DNA from 2 places in the Brevibacillus sp. DP1.3A genome. Region 2 is predicted to be linked to the other one. Evidence: riboswitches for the same ligand, from Rfam matches in the RefSeq annotation. Region 2 holds a riboswitch; the other holds the start of a gene.
What was found. Region 2 has a riboswitch for cobalamin ahead of HP399_RS05710 (energy-coupling factor ABC transporter permease). Riboswitches for the same ligand answer to the same signal wherever they lie in the genome.
Positions count from the first base shown of each region.

Region 1: it holds a riboswitch for cobalamin, as region 2 does, so the genes downstream of both, nrdI (class Ib ribonucleoside-diphosphate reductase assembly flavoprotein NrdI) here and HP399_RS05710 (energy-coupling factor ABC transporter permease) in region 2, are expected to answer to the same signal.

Region 1 is NZ_CP085876.1:3,186,412-3,193,683, forward strand. Features, by position in the region: gene HP399_RS14885 (hypothetical protein) at 1-142, shown strand, start outside; gene HP399_RS14890 (DUF952 domain-containing protein) at 162-512, shown strand; gene HP399_RS14895 (hypothetical protein) at 516-731, opposite strand; gene tlp (small acid-soluble spore protein Tlp) at 856-1,074, shown strand; gene mnmA (tRNA 2-thiouridine(34) synthase MnmA) at 1,215-2,327, shown strand; gene HP399_RS14910 (hypothetical protein) at 2,349-2,678, shown strand; gene HP399_RS14915 (ACT domain-containing protein) at 2,718-3,230, shown strand; gene HP399_RS14920 (alpha/beta hydrolase) at 3,262-4,083, opposite strand; cobalamin riboswitch at 4,254-4,454, shown strand; gene nrdI (class Ib ribonucleoside-diphosphate reductase assembly flavoprotein NrdI) at 4,615-4,974, shown strand; gene nrdE (class 1b ribonucleoside-diphosphate reductase subunit alpha) at 4,961-7,045, shown strand; gene nrdF (class 1b ribonucleoside-diphosphate reductase subunit beta) at 7,101-7,272, shown strand, end outside.
Region 2 is NZ_CP085876.1:1,262,821-1,270,092, reverse strand. Features, by position in the region: gene HP399_RS05725 (energy-coupling factor ABC transporter ATP-binding protein) at 2-850, opposite strand; gene cbiQ (cobalt ECF transporter T component CbiQ) at 847-1,644, opposite strand; gene HP399_RS05715 (energy-coupling factor ABC transporter substrate-binding protein) at 1,641-1,925, opposite strand; gene HP399_RS05710 (energy-coupling factor ABC transporter permease) at 1,922-2,686, opposite strand; cobalamin riboswitch at 2,828-3,022, opposite strand; gene HP399_RS05705 (quinone-dependent dihydroorotate dehydrogenase) at 3,156-4,247, opposite strand; gene HP399_RS05700 (GerAB/ArcD/ProY family transporter) at 4,399-5,499, shown strand; gene HP399_RS05695 (spore germination protein) at 5,489-6,871, shown strand; gene HP399_RS05690 (Ger(x)C family spore germination protein) at 6,868-7,272, shown strand, end outside.

The sequences.
Region 1 (7,272 bases), 1.9 Mb from region 2:
CAATCCGCAAGCGAAGGATGCCTGGGTGGATTTGCACTCTCTGCGTAACTTCATTCAATGGCGATATGATCAGGGGCGAATGGACCAGATGTTCTATGATAAAGCTATGCGTCACCTGAACAAAGCAATGCCAAAAAAATAATCGAATTCGGAGGAGAAACATGCGAGACTCTATCATTTACTGCATGGTACCAAAAACATACTGGGAAAAGTGGATGGACAAGGATCACTACTTACCGCGCGATTACGAGCAGGAAGGCTTCATTCACGCGACGAAAGGGGACGAGCTGCTTGAAAAGGTAGCAAACCGCGTCTACGCACAGTTTGACGAGGAGTTGTATGTACTCGTTATCGATGAAACGAAGGCGACTTCGGAAGTCAAATACGAGGCTGCGAAGGATGGATTGTTGTATCCGCACATCTATGGACCGTTGAATCAAGATGCGATTGTGGATAGGAAGCAAATGAATCGGATAGACGGCCAGTGGCGTCTGGGAACGTCTATCCGCTAATCTCTACCAGTTAAACCATTTGAGTAGCGCAAGCACTTCTTGACGCTTGGCCTCAGGTAGCTTGTCGAGTCTGCGCAAGAGAAGATCGATTCGCATGCGCTGTTCCACTTCGGATTCAGGTACCTTTTGCCCCTTCACCCATTGTCGTTTCAGGCGGACGGGATCTATATCAGATATGATCCGAAGCAGCTTTCTTTCCAACAAATCTAAGGAAGCCATAGTTGAAACCCTCTTTTTCGTTTAATCCGTTTCTTCTATTATAACACGGGTACATAAAGAAACCATGATTGGCGCACAATGGTAAAGGTGTTGAATATAACCCTTTGTAGGAGGCGTATCGATTATGGCGAAGCCGGATGACCGTTCTGACAACGCAGAAAAGCTTCAACAGATGATTTCCAATACGGAAGAGAACATTCGTGAGTCCGAGGATTACCTGACGGCTCATGCTGGGGAGATTTCTGCTGAGGAAAAAGCAACCCTCGAAGCAAAGAATCAGCGTCGTGAAGAAAGCATCGAGGGATATCGCGCGGAAATCAAGGATGAATCTTCGCAGGCTTAACCTTGCTACCGAACGTCTGGCGCCAACTACGCGTCAGGCGTTTTTTTCATTCTATCGGGCAAAAGTGCAACAAAACATGATTTGTTTTGCGAAACATGGTAATCTGTAATGGTACAAATTGAAAAAGAGGAGAAAGACTTATGAAGCGACCAGAAGATACACGCGTCGTTGTCGGCATGTCCGGCGGAGTCGACTCCTCCGTGACGGCTTACCTGCTTAAGCAACAGGGATATGACGTCATCGGCATCTTCATGAAAAACTGGGATGATACCGATGAATTCGGCCACTGCACGGCGGAAGAAGACTTCCAGGATGTCCGGCGCGTCTGTGAACAGATCGGCATTCCATATTACACGGTAAACTTTGAAAAAGAATACATGGACAAGGTATTCCAGTATTTTTTGGATGAATATAAAGGGGGACGTACACCGAATCCGGATGTCATGTGCAACCGTGAAATCAAGTTCGGTGAGCTTCTCGCCAAGGTCATGGATCTAGGGGCGGATTATATTGCTACCGGCCATTACGCGCAGGTCAAGTACATCGATGGCGAGTATAAGCTGATTCGTGGCGCTGACAACAACAAGGACCAGACTTACTTCTTGAATGTATTGGGCCAAGAACAGCTATCCAAAACGTTGTTCCCGATTGGGCATCTCCCGAAACCTCAAGTAAGGGAGATCGCAGAGAAAGCAGGACTCTATACAGCGAAAAAGAAGGACAGTACAGGGATCTGCTTTATTGGGGAGCGCAACTTCCGCGACTTCCTGCAAAATTATTTGCCTGCCAAACCAGGAAATATCGAGACCGTAGATGGAGCAGTCATCGGTACGCACGACGGACTGATGTACTATACATTGGGTCAACGACAAGGCTTAGGAATAGGCGGAGGTCATGGCACGAGCGGACAGCCTTGGTTTGTTGTAGACAAAGATCTGGAGCGGAATGTCCTGATCGTTGGTGAAGGCTCTGATCATATCCGTCTGTACTCGAAGAGTCTCTTGGCGACCAACGTTAGCTGGGTGAGTGCTAAGAAACCTTCTGAAACGTTTACTTGTACAGCGAAATTCCGTTATCGCCAGCCAGATCAGGGAGTAACCATTCACCTGCTGGAGGATGGCACCGTAGAAGTTGTATTTGATCAGCCGCAAAAAGCAGTGACACCTGGTCAGGCTGTCGTCTTCTATGATGGGGAAGTATGCTTGGGTGGCGGTACGATTGACAAGGTACGCTTAGTCGATAAAGAGAACTAAGATAGACGGGGGAAGCACTCGGTGGATGCTACGAAAAAATCAAAAGTGATTATCGTTTCGTTTTTGGCGGGAGCGGTTCTCTTGGCGATCATCTCTTATTTCGGGATGGCCTCCTTGGGTAAGGAGCATATGGCGACGATTCAAAACGTCATCAAGGAGAACGGTGGGGTTGTTACCGCAGGTGGAGTGACAGCGGTTCCGCTGGAGGAAAGTCCTTTTACTAACAGCGGAAAAGGAAATACCATCTACCGAATCTACTATTCGAAAGATGGGCAAACGTTGACGGCTTGGTATCGCGCTGATAACGAATCCTCCATCAAGAAAGAGCCGGAAGCATGGATTCTGCCGTAAAAACAAGGATAAACCTGACTGGGAGAGTGAAGGCATCACATGACCCAATATGCTGGACTGCGTGAGCTAGCTGAACTGATTCGAAGACTCGAGCCAGAGTTAGCGGGTGCACAATTAAGTATTCTTGCTCATGAAAATAAAGAGGGAATCGCAACGCTGTTAGTGGAAGGACTCGGGACGAAGGTTCCTGTCCAAAACAGCTCCGGCGAATATGCGAATCATTTGGCGGTTTTGCGTGTAGGAGCGAACAAGTACACCTTCGCGCAAGATTGGAGAGAAGTGTACATCAGTGAAATCAATTACTGCGCGTGTCGCATACCTCCAGGGGCCCATGGATTGTTAGTTCGCCATATCGATTATCCAGGCGTGATTTATGATGTCTCACGAAAACTGGCTGAACATCAAATCAATGTTTCCAAGTTAAATGTATCGCGCGAGCAAAAAGGGAAGAATGCCCTGCTTATCTCTGTAACCGATGAAGAGATTACACCGACGATTGTATCTGCCATCGAAGAGCTACCCCAAATCACCAAAGTGTTATCTCTACAGTAAACGAGTCATGATAAACAAAAACTGCCCATTTTTAGCGGGCAGTTTTTTTCGTAGCGAATTTGAGTCCCTGGTTAATTAAGACTGGTAAGACAGACGAATGATTTTCGTCAGCAAATTCTTTAAAGGAAGCCTTGATCTGACCTTTGCCCATGGATGACAATCGTTCGATCATCGCCAGAGATTTTTCTTTGACCAAGAATCGCCCATCGTTTTCCAACTCTCCGATGGTGAGGAGCGCATAGACGTCGAGCTCATCTGTCAGCAGGCCAGGCAATTGACTCTCCTTCGCAAGCAGCACGCTCTCATTCCAGTGGATCGAGGGACTGCCAGCTATATACCGCTGAAAAGCGTGTGGTCTCGACAAAAGTACATGCAAGACAAACAAGCCACCTAGCGAATGTCCAAAAATCGCTTGCTGCGTCCGATCGATAGGGAAGTCGTTTTCGATACTAGGCTTGAGTTCCTCCTCCAAAAAGGTGAGGAACTGCTCCGCTCCCCCCATCTGAGGCCAGTCGGCTCCTTTTGGGTTGCCAGGAAGCTCTGAGGCGGGAACTTCATACGTGTAATCAAAGAAACGAGCAGGATGGTACGGACCGTCCGTTGGATACCCAATCCCGACGACGATAGCAGGATACACGCCAGTTCGTTCAGGGCCACGTGATTGTATCCGTATCGCTTCGGTCATAGTTGCAAAAACAGAGTTACCATCTAGCAAATATATGACGGGAAAGCCTGATTCCGGAGGGGGATCGGCAGGTATACTTACGAAAATGTGATAGTCACGCTCTTGATAAGTCATGATTTTACTGCAAGAACGAGGAATGACGACAGGTTGATAGTCGGTGCTTTTCATGAGGGCTACTCTCCAATCTTTCCATGGCTAACCAACACGCACAAAATCTATTATATGAACGAGAACCAGAGATTGGCAATAGCCGAAAAAGGAGAATAGTTAGTTTTCGAAAAGAGCGCATACTGAGCTTGACTCCTACGATATATTGAGGTAAAGTAAGTTTTACCAACTACATATTGATGCGGTAAGGTGTTTACCAACCCAGATTTGGTAGACTTAATAGGGAAGTCGGTGAGAATCCGACGCGGTCCCGCCACTGTAATGAGAGAGTTCCATTTGCGAAAGAATGCCACTGATCGTGACCGATCGGGAAGGTGAAAATGGAGCGATGATCCAGAGCCAGGAGACCTGCCTAACCGCTTGCACTGTTTAACCTACGGGAGATAGGGAAGTGTTCGAGCGCTCAATTCGCCTTGGCGAATTGCTAGATGGAAGTCATCACGCGCATTCGGCATGTAAACGTCGGATGCGCTTTTACTTTGGCTAAATAACATACATACAGAGTAAAAATAGCAGGATAGGATGAGGGACATGTTAATCGCTTATGATTCAAAAACAGGAAACGTCCGAAGATTCGTCAACAAAATTAATTTGCCACATGTGGAAATTAATCAAGAAATGGTGCTGGACGAGCCGTTCATTTTGATAACATACACGACGGGATTCGGACAAGTGCCGGAGAAGGTGGCGACGTTCCTGAAGCGAAATCATGTCAATCTGCGCGGAGTATCTGCCAGCGGCAACCGCAACTGGGGAACCAGCTTTGCCAAAAGCGCGGATACGATCGCGAGCCTATATGGCGTTCCGGTGATTTCTAAATTTGAACTGTCCGGTACCGGCCGTGACGTGGAACAATTTACGAGTGGGGTGGCAGCAATTGCGGCATATTGAATTGAACAACGAACTGATGCAGCGTGGCAACGACGGATTTTATCAACTGGAAAAGGATCGGGAAGCGGTTGCGGTCTTCATGGAAGAAGTGCAGTCCAACACGATGACTTTTGGCAGTGTCAAAGAACGCATGGACTATTTGATCGAGAATGACTTCTATGAAAACGTCTATGAAACATACACTGTTGAGCAGGTCGATGAAGTTTTCCGTTTGGCCTATGACGCTGATTTTCAATTTGCTTCGTACATGGCTATCTCCAAATTTTATAAAGATTACGCCTTGAAAACGAACGATAAATCGATGTACTTGGAGCAGTATCCAGACCGGGTGGCCGTAGTGGCACTGTCCCTTGGACAAGGTGACTTTGAGCTCGCCAAGCGTTTAACGGTCTCCATGATGGATCAACGCTTGCAGCCGGCGACACCAACCTTCCTGAACGCAGGCAAAAGCCGCCGTGGCGAAATGGTCTCCTGCTTCTTGCTCGAAATGGATGATTCACTGAACTCCATCAACTTTATTTTGGGAACTTGTATGCAGCTATCCAAAATTGGCGGCGGTGTAGCTGTGAACCTGTCCAAGCTTCGCGGACGAGGAGAGCCGATCAAAGGCGTCGAGGGGGCAGCAAAAGGTGTTATGCCCGTTCTCAAGCTGTTGGAGGATGCGTTTTCCTACGCGGATCAAATGGGGCAACGCAAAGGCTCAGGCGCAGCGTACTACAACATCTTCGGCTGGGATATCAACGAGTTTCTCGATTGCAAAAAGATCAATGCCGATGAAAAAGCACGCATCAAAACGTTGTCCATCGGCCTGATCGTACCAAACGTGTTCTACAAGCTGGCTGAGGAAAACAAGCCATTGAATGTGTTTGCTCCGTACTCCGTGTACAAAGAATACGGCGTGCATCTGGATGATATGGACCTCGATGATATGTACGAGGAGCTCTTGGCAAACGATCGCATCAAGAAAAAGACCGTCATGAGCGCACGCGAGATGTTGACCAAAATCGCGATGATTCAAATGGAATCGGGCTATCCGTACATCATGAACAAAACGAATGCGAACGACAACCATGCACTGAAAGATCTCGGTTCGGTGAAAATGTCCAACCTGTGCACGGAAATCTTCCAGTTGCAGGAAACTTCGACGATTACCAATTACGGCGAGATGGATATTATTCGTCGCGATATTAGCTGCAATCTGGCATCGCTCAATATCGTCAACGTGATGGAACGCAAAATGATCCGTGAATCCGTCCACGAAGGAATCGAAGCCATTACATCCGTGAGTGACATGACGCGTGTAGAAAACGCTCCAGGCGTTCAAAAGGCAAACCGTGAGCTGCACTCCGTAGGGCTTGGTGCGATGAACCTGAACGGTTATCTGGCAAAGAATAGAATCGCTTACGAAAGTGAAGAAGCCAAGGATTTCGCTCGTACGTTTTTCATGATGATGAACTTCTACTCCTTGGAAAAAAGCATGGAAATCGCCAAGGAAACAGGCAATACCTTCTTGGGCTTTGAACAATCGGAATATGCAAAAGGCACTTATTTTAACAAGTACTTGACGAACGATTACAGCCCGCGGACGGAAAAAGCAAAGCTTCTCTTTGAAGGAATGCACATTCCGACGCCAGAGGATTGGGCGGAACTACAACAAAAGGTGCAAAAGCATGGCGTTTACCATGCGTACCGTTTGGCAATTGCACCGACTCAGAGCATTTCCTACATTCAGAATGCGACTTCTAGTGTGATGCCAATCGTTGAGCATATCGAAACGAGAACGTATGCCAACTCGACGACGTATTACCCGATGCCGTACTTGTCGCAGGAAAACTATTTTTACTACAAATCGGCGTATGTAATCGATCAATTCAAAGTGATTGATCTGATTGCCGAAATTCAAGAGCACATCGACCAAGGAATTTCGACTGTGCTGCACGTGAACAGCAATATTTCAACCAGAGAACTGGCTCGCTATTACATTTACGCAGCGAAAAAAGGTCTGAAGTCACTCTACTATACCCGTACGAAGCATTTGACTGTAGAAGAGTGCATTAGCTGCGCTATTTAGTGAACTCGATTTATAAATGGAAAAGCATCAAGCAAATAGAGAAGAGGAACGCCATATGAAAGCAGTCAATTGGAACAGGCCGGACGACGATTTTACGATGACGTTTTGGAATCAAAACATCATGCAGTTCTGGACGGATGATGAGATTCCGCTGTCAGATGACAAGATGTCCTGGATGGAGCTCAGTGCGACTGAACGCGACACATATAAAAAAGTATTGGGCGGTC
Region 2 (7,272 bases):
TTCACCACACCCGCTGAACACTGAGCATTTTTCGCAGTTCGTCGACCGAACGTGGAATATTACCGCCAAGTTCCCGCTTCCACTGTTCAGGCAGTGCCTCCCACACATCAACAAGCAACGGCATACCCAGATGAAGACTCTCTAGCATGGTTCTATTTTCCAATGCCTCCTGCGGATCTCCCGCGAACACAAGCCTGCCTTTATCCATGATGCAGATCCACTCTGCCCATTCAAACGCAATATCCATATCGTGTGTCGCCATCAAAACAGTCGTTCCTTGCTGGTGAATGGCATCGAGCTCCCGCAGCAAATTTTTTGTCTGATAGCGATCCAGATACGCAGTAGGCTCGTCCAATAGCAAAAGCTCGGGCTCCATGACCATGACCCCCGCGAGTGCCAGACGTCGTTTTTGTCCCAGGCTCAAATGATGAATCGGAGCTTCTGCCAGCTCTCTCAACCCGAATGCATCCAGCACCTTTTCTACCTTAGCCCGGATTACGTCCACAGACAGCTTCTGATTGCATAAACCGTAGGATATATCTTCCGCGACCGTGCTTGCAATCAGCTGATGCTCGGGATCTTGAAAGACCAAGCCTACCTTTTGCGTCATCTCTTGCAGTGCGGCTCGTTTATAGACAAGCGGTTTCCCCTTCCACAGCACCTGTCCCTGCTGTGGCTCGATGATCCCGTTTCCATGCAAGAACAAGGTCGACTTCCCACAGCCATTTCGTCCCAAAAGGACACATTTTTTCCCCTCTGGAATCCATAAGGACAGCCCTGACAGGACGGGTTCCCGCCCTCCCGGATACGTGTACTGCAAATCGATGAACTCCAACAACCGTGATGTCATAACCACCAACCTCCTGTCCACCACTCAAGCAGTACCAGCAGCATACAGCCTGCGATTGACTCCCACTCATAGCGGCGCGAGCGAGCATGGGTATGGAACGCGAGCACCTGCATGCTCTCCCCGAAGCCTCTAGCCGCCATTCCTTTGTGCAAAGCTTCGTATTTGCGCATCGCTCTGACAAACAATTGCGCAACGAGAACCCCTGCATCTCGAAGCGTCGCGCGGAAACCGCGATGACCTCCCCGAGAACGTTGGGCAATCCAGAGCTGGTGAGAAATCGTTACCAACACAAAAATAAACCGATACATGATCATTAATAAGTCAGTCACAAGGACAGGCATACGAAGTCGGCGAAGCACCTGCAAGATTTCAGCAAACGGCACGGTAAACAAAATGAAAGCAAAGCAAGATAAGCTCGCCATGGTACGCCAAAATAAAATCCAAACTTTACCAAATGATGACATAGGCACATAGAGCACATACGAACCCAACTCCCATGCTGCCGCGACCTGGACGTGTACTTCTCCTGCTCTCGCCCCTTCTACCAATAGGGCAGGGAGCCCCGCCACGAAAAACGAGAGCGACACGATCATAAAGGCACAATAGATACGGACAGGAATACGGGCATACACCACTACCCATACCGTCATCCAAACAACGACGGCCATCTGCATCCATACATGTCCCACCAAGACGAGTAGTAACAATACACTCGCCAGCAATAACTTATGAGCTGGCGGCAGACGTTTTAGCCTGCTTTGATAAGAAAGTGAATCAAGCTGCAGACCGTTCATTTTTTCCGCTTATCCAACCGACCTTTGTACAAGCCTACAGCGTAGCCAACCACTCCCGCTCCCAACGCCGCCTGCACCGCAAACAATAGACTCTCCGTCTCTCCCCCTGGTGGTTCTATCAGCGGTTGAAACCACGGTTCGTAATTCGGAGCAATTTCCTTAATCGCTTCCTCCGCTACGCCGTCTGCGCCGCCAAATTCCGAATCCTGCACCAGCAACAGCGGGACAATCGCCAATACGATTACCCCCAAGAGTAAAAGCCAGTTCCATCCTTTTTTCACAGCGATTCCTCCCGTTTGAGCAAACGAAGCTGTGTAAGCTCTTTTGCGTTGTAAGATAACAACCAGTTCCAAACAAGGACAGTCAACAGACCTTCACTGATTGCGAGCGGTACTTGCGTGAATGCAAAAATTCCTGCAAATTTGGCAAACGAGGCCAACACTCCGCCAGATTCAGCTGGAAATGCGAGTGCCAGTTGAATCGAAGTCACCACATAGGTAGCGAGGTCAGCCAAAGCAGCCGCCGCAAAAACAGCCAGACGTTGGCTTCCGTTGACCTTCATGATCATCCGATAGATTCCGTATGCCACCAGTGGTCCTACTACAGCCATGGATACAGCATTTGCCCCTAGCGTAGTCAAACCTCCATGTGCCAAAAGCAAAGCTTGAAACAAGAGCACCATGCTCCCTAACACAGACATCGCAAAAGGCCCAAACATAATGGCGCCAAGCCCCGTTCCAGTCGGATGAGAGCTGCTGCCTGTAACCGAAGGTATTTTTAGTGCAGATAAAACAAACGCAAACGCTCCAGCAACGCCAATAAGGAGCTTCATTTCGGGATGTTCTTTTACAATCTTGTTAATCGAGCGAATTCCAAGCATAAAAAATGGCAAGAAGACAGCCCACCAAAATAAGGCCCAGGACAATGGCAAATACCCTTCCATGATGTGCATCGCATGTCCTGTCTCTGGTTCATTGAGCAAAAAATACAGGACAAAGCCCGCGATCATCAGACAAGTCGATACGAGACGATATCGATTCATGTTCATTCCTCCTTCACTGACTTTCGTTCTTTCCTACAAATAAAAAAATCCCATCCATCAATGGACGAGATGTGCACACAAAACAACAGACTGACTATACAGCCTCATTGCCTCGTATTCACCGCTCCTTTCCGCGAAGGTTCTGTGGTGTGGCTACTAGGTAGGTCTCCTGGCTTCCAGATCCATGCGCTCTTTGTCCTTCCCCATACGAAAATGAGTGGTTTCCTTCTCAAAGAGAGCTCCTTGGTTACAGTGGCGGGACCGCTCGGGACTTTCACCCGATTCCCTGTTACCCTTTATGCGTCACATAAAGGCACCTAACGCCGACAATATGCAATTGACAGACAATTCATGTTTGTCCCACATCATTATACCGGATCACTACATAAATCGGAAGAATATAAGCAAAAACGCATAAGCCAATGACCCACTACAAACGGAGCCATCGACCTATGCGTGCTTGTTCTATCTATTCTTTTGCGTCCACGCCAATTACTTCACTAATATGTTTAAAACCATCGCGCTGCATGAGCTTGAGCAGTTTTTTGTTGATTTGCTTGGCAATACCTGGGCCTTGATAAATCATCCCCGTATACACCTGAACGAGACTGGCTCCTGCTCGGATTTTCGCGTAGGCGTCTTCGCCGTTATAAATGCCTCCGACACCAATGATTGGTACCTTGTCTCCTACTTCTTGATAAATCTCCTTTACCCAAGCGGTGGAACGCTCCGTAAGAGGTCTTCCGCTCAAGCCACCAGCTTCCTCGGCAAATCGATGTCCGGAAACCGCCTCGCGTGACAGTGTCGTATTGGTAGCGATAATTCCGGATATGCCTTCTTCAACAGCAGCGTGAACAACATCGCGCATGTGCTCATCCGACATGTCTGGTGCTACTTTCAGCAATATCGGTTTTTTCTTGATGGCACGCGCTTCCATTTCAGTCGCCTTTTCCCTTACTGCACGCACCAAATGACGCAAGCTCTCTGTTTCCTGCAAGTCACGCAGATTCGGGGTATTCGGAGAGCTGATGTTAATGACGATATAGTGACCGTATGCATAGAGCATGTCCATACATTTGCTATAGTCGATGGCCGCCTCTTCATTCGGCGTTACTTTGTTTTTCCCAATGTTAATCCCAATCGGAACATCTGAGTATGCGTAACCGACCAAATGCTGGGAAGCTAAATACGCACCGTGATTGTTGAAGCCCATCCGGTTAATGACAGCTTGATGTTCCGGCAATCGGAACAAACGCGGCTTCGGATTGCCTGGCTGCCCCTGCGGCGTCAACGTCCCGATTTCCACAAACCCAAAACCAAGAGCACCCAACGCATGATAGACTTCTGCATTTTTATCAAAACCGGCTGCAAGTCCGACTGGATTCGGAAACGTCATTCCCCACAGCTTATTCTCCAACCGCTGGTCTTTTACCTGATAGATCATCTTCAGGATGCTTTTGCCTGGAGCAGAATCCTCCACTAGCCTTAAGGCACCAATTGTCTTTTCATGAATCTCTTCCGCATCTTGCTGGAATAGATATTTTCTTATGAGCTGATACATCGGCTGCACTCCTTACTCCGTTTCTACCTTTTTACCTCATAGTAGAATACCATACTTTTTCGGGAGGATGTAACCTTTATACCTGATACATATTTCCAAGCAAGCAGGCAAATCCTAACAACACCACCACGCACAGGGGGATAAGTCTTTCATGAAAGTGGACGGAAAAATCGGGATTGGTCAAGCCATTATGGTGATGATGCTGACGATCGGCATTACGAACCACGTAACCGTCATCCCCCTCGTACTTAGTAAAGCAGGCAGAGATGCTTGGTTGAGCGTGTTGCTTTCAGGTATCCCCTTTTCCTTCTGGGCGTATCTGCTGTTTGTAATTAATCGAAGTTTGGTTCAACAGTCTTTGTATGAGTGGATTTCACAACGATCAGGAAAAATCGTCAGCAATTTCTTGCTCGTTCCAATCATGATTTGCCTGTACCTAATGGCGCTAACGAATCTGATCGATACGCAAACTTGGACAACCGTAAACTACTTGCCTCGAACACCCGAGTGGGTGACCGCTTTAGCCTTGATGGGGCTATGTGTACTCGCTTCTATTGGAGGTATGACCTCCGTTGGAATCACAGCAGGCATCTTGCTCCCCATAGTCGTGTTGCTCGGATTTTTCGTTGCTTTTGGCAATATTCCCAAAAAGGATTATAGTCTTTTGCTCCCGCTTTTCCAGAACGGTTTTCGTCCGCTGTTACATGGGATGCTTTACGTTGGCGGCGGTTTCACCGAGATGTTTCTGCTCCTGTTGCTCCAGCATCACGTACGAAAGCCGTTTCGACTCGTACACTTTTTTGTCATGCTCGGTATCACGTTGCTGTTGACACTCAGCCCACTGACAGGGGCAATTGCAGAATTTGGACCTGTGGAGTCCGCTCGTCAACGTTTTCCTGCATTTGAACAATGGCGGCTACTCACGATCGGAAAAGACATCGAGAACATGGAGTTTTTCTCGATTTTCCAGTGGCTTTCTGGTGCTTTTATTCGAATAACGCTTTGCCTGATTCTTTTAGGAGATTTGATCACGATACGAACCCGAAAGCAACGCAAATTCATGATGCTGTTTTTCGGTGGAAGCATGATCGCCTTCACCAGCCTCCCTTACAGCGACATGCAATTCGTAGCCTTCTTATCGCGTGTATACTACCCACTTTACTTCGTCATCATGGTTGTTGTCTCACTCGCACTCATCCTGATATCCCTGCGCAAACCATCCAGACAGGAGGGGGCCCCTTATGACCCTTGAAGAGGAACTGCGGGAAAAATTCGCGCATTGTGCGGACGTCGTTTTTATGCGCACGGTCACATCTGAGGATCAGCCTGTATTGATGCTTTATTGCGAAGGACTTGCAGACGTTCGTCAATTACAAGATACGGCCTTGCCGCAATTGGAGCGATTCCTAGCTATTGGTGATTTGCGTTCGCTTCCCCTTTTCCCACTCTTCACGAACCCAGAGTTGTGGGTTGAGCGACTGTTTGCAGGAGATTTACTGATTTTTATTGGAGACTCTCCTCCGTTTGCCTGGGACATCTCCAATCGTCCAGAGCGCAATCCTGAAGAATCCAATACAGAGATTTCGATCAAAGGTCCTCGGGACGGCTTCGTCGAGGATCTCTCCACGAACGTTGCTCTCATTCGCAAGCGCATGCGAACGATTACTCTGGCCTATGAGCCTTTTATTCTCGGAACGCGCTCGCGCACAAGAATCGGTATGATGTATATCACAGATGGGGTATCTGAAGATCTGGTAGAGATGATGCGTGAGAGACTACACAAATGTACCTCAAAAAAAATTGTGAACAGCGCCATTCTGGAAAAGATACTGAGTGACAACACTCACTCCCTATTTCCATTGGTTGATTATACTGGACGCCCTGACTATGTCATTTACATGCTGCTGCAAGGTAAGGTCGTCGTATTGGTAGACGGCTCACCCTTGGCACTCGTGGCACCTGTAACCTTACTCGAACTAATCAAATCTCCTGAAGACGATCAGTACCCTGTTACCTATGTATGGCTGGAACGCATGCTGCGCCTGGGTGGATTTTGGATCGCAATCTTTCTTCCTGGCTTCTGGATTGCACTATCCGCCTATAATGTAGAGCAATATCCTTTTCAATTGCTCGCTACCGTTACACAAGGCCGAAAAGGGCTGCCGTTTTCCGCACCGATGGAGCTATTTCTCATCTTGTTTATCTTTGAATTTCTGCGTGAGGCAGGCGCCCGTTTGCCCAAAAACGTCGGGCAGACACTGGCATTAGTCGGCGCACTGATTATCGGGGATGCTTCCATTCGTGCAGGACTGACATCTCCCTCGATGCTATTTATCGGCTCCCTTACCGTCGTTGCATCCTTCACACTGGTCAATCAGTCATTAAGCGGCGCGGTAACAGTTGCTCGTTTCGCTGTTTTCTTCCTTTCTGCGATCATCGGCATGTACGGCTTTATCCTCGGGATGATTGCCATCGTGTACTACTTGTCCACCTTGACCTCCTTTGGCAGATCGTATATTTTGATGGGTTCATCCAACTCCTTGTCCACACTGTTCAATGTCTTGTTCAAATCCATGACCAGTTTTTTTCGGACAAGAACAGCTAAGGGTGGCGATAACAAATGAAGTGCATGCGGATTGCGTCGGCTATGCTGTTGTTGGCAACCACTCTTCTTAGCGGCTGTTGGGATCAGAAAGCCATTCAGGACCTTCGCTACTTATCTGCGATGGGCATTGATTACATCAACAATGAGTATGTTTTTTACGCCCAATCCACCGATCTGTCTACCGTCGCCAAGCAGGAATCATCAACTACCCTTCAAGCTCCACCTGCCACCATTTCGATCGGAAAAGGGAAAACGCTTCAGTCTGCCTTCGATAACCTGCAAAAAAACGCACAGGTACCTGTGTTTCTAGGCTTTGTATCCTCCATCGTATTTCATGAGCGCCTCTTGAAAAAGGGCGTTATCACCTCCCATGATATTATGAATCGATACGGTCTGATTCGTTACACCAAGTGGGTATTC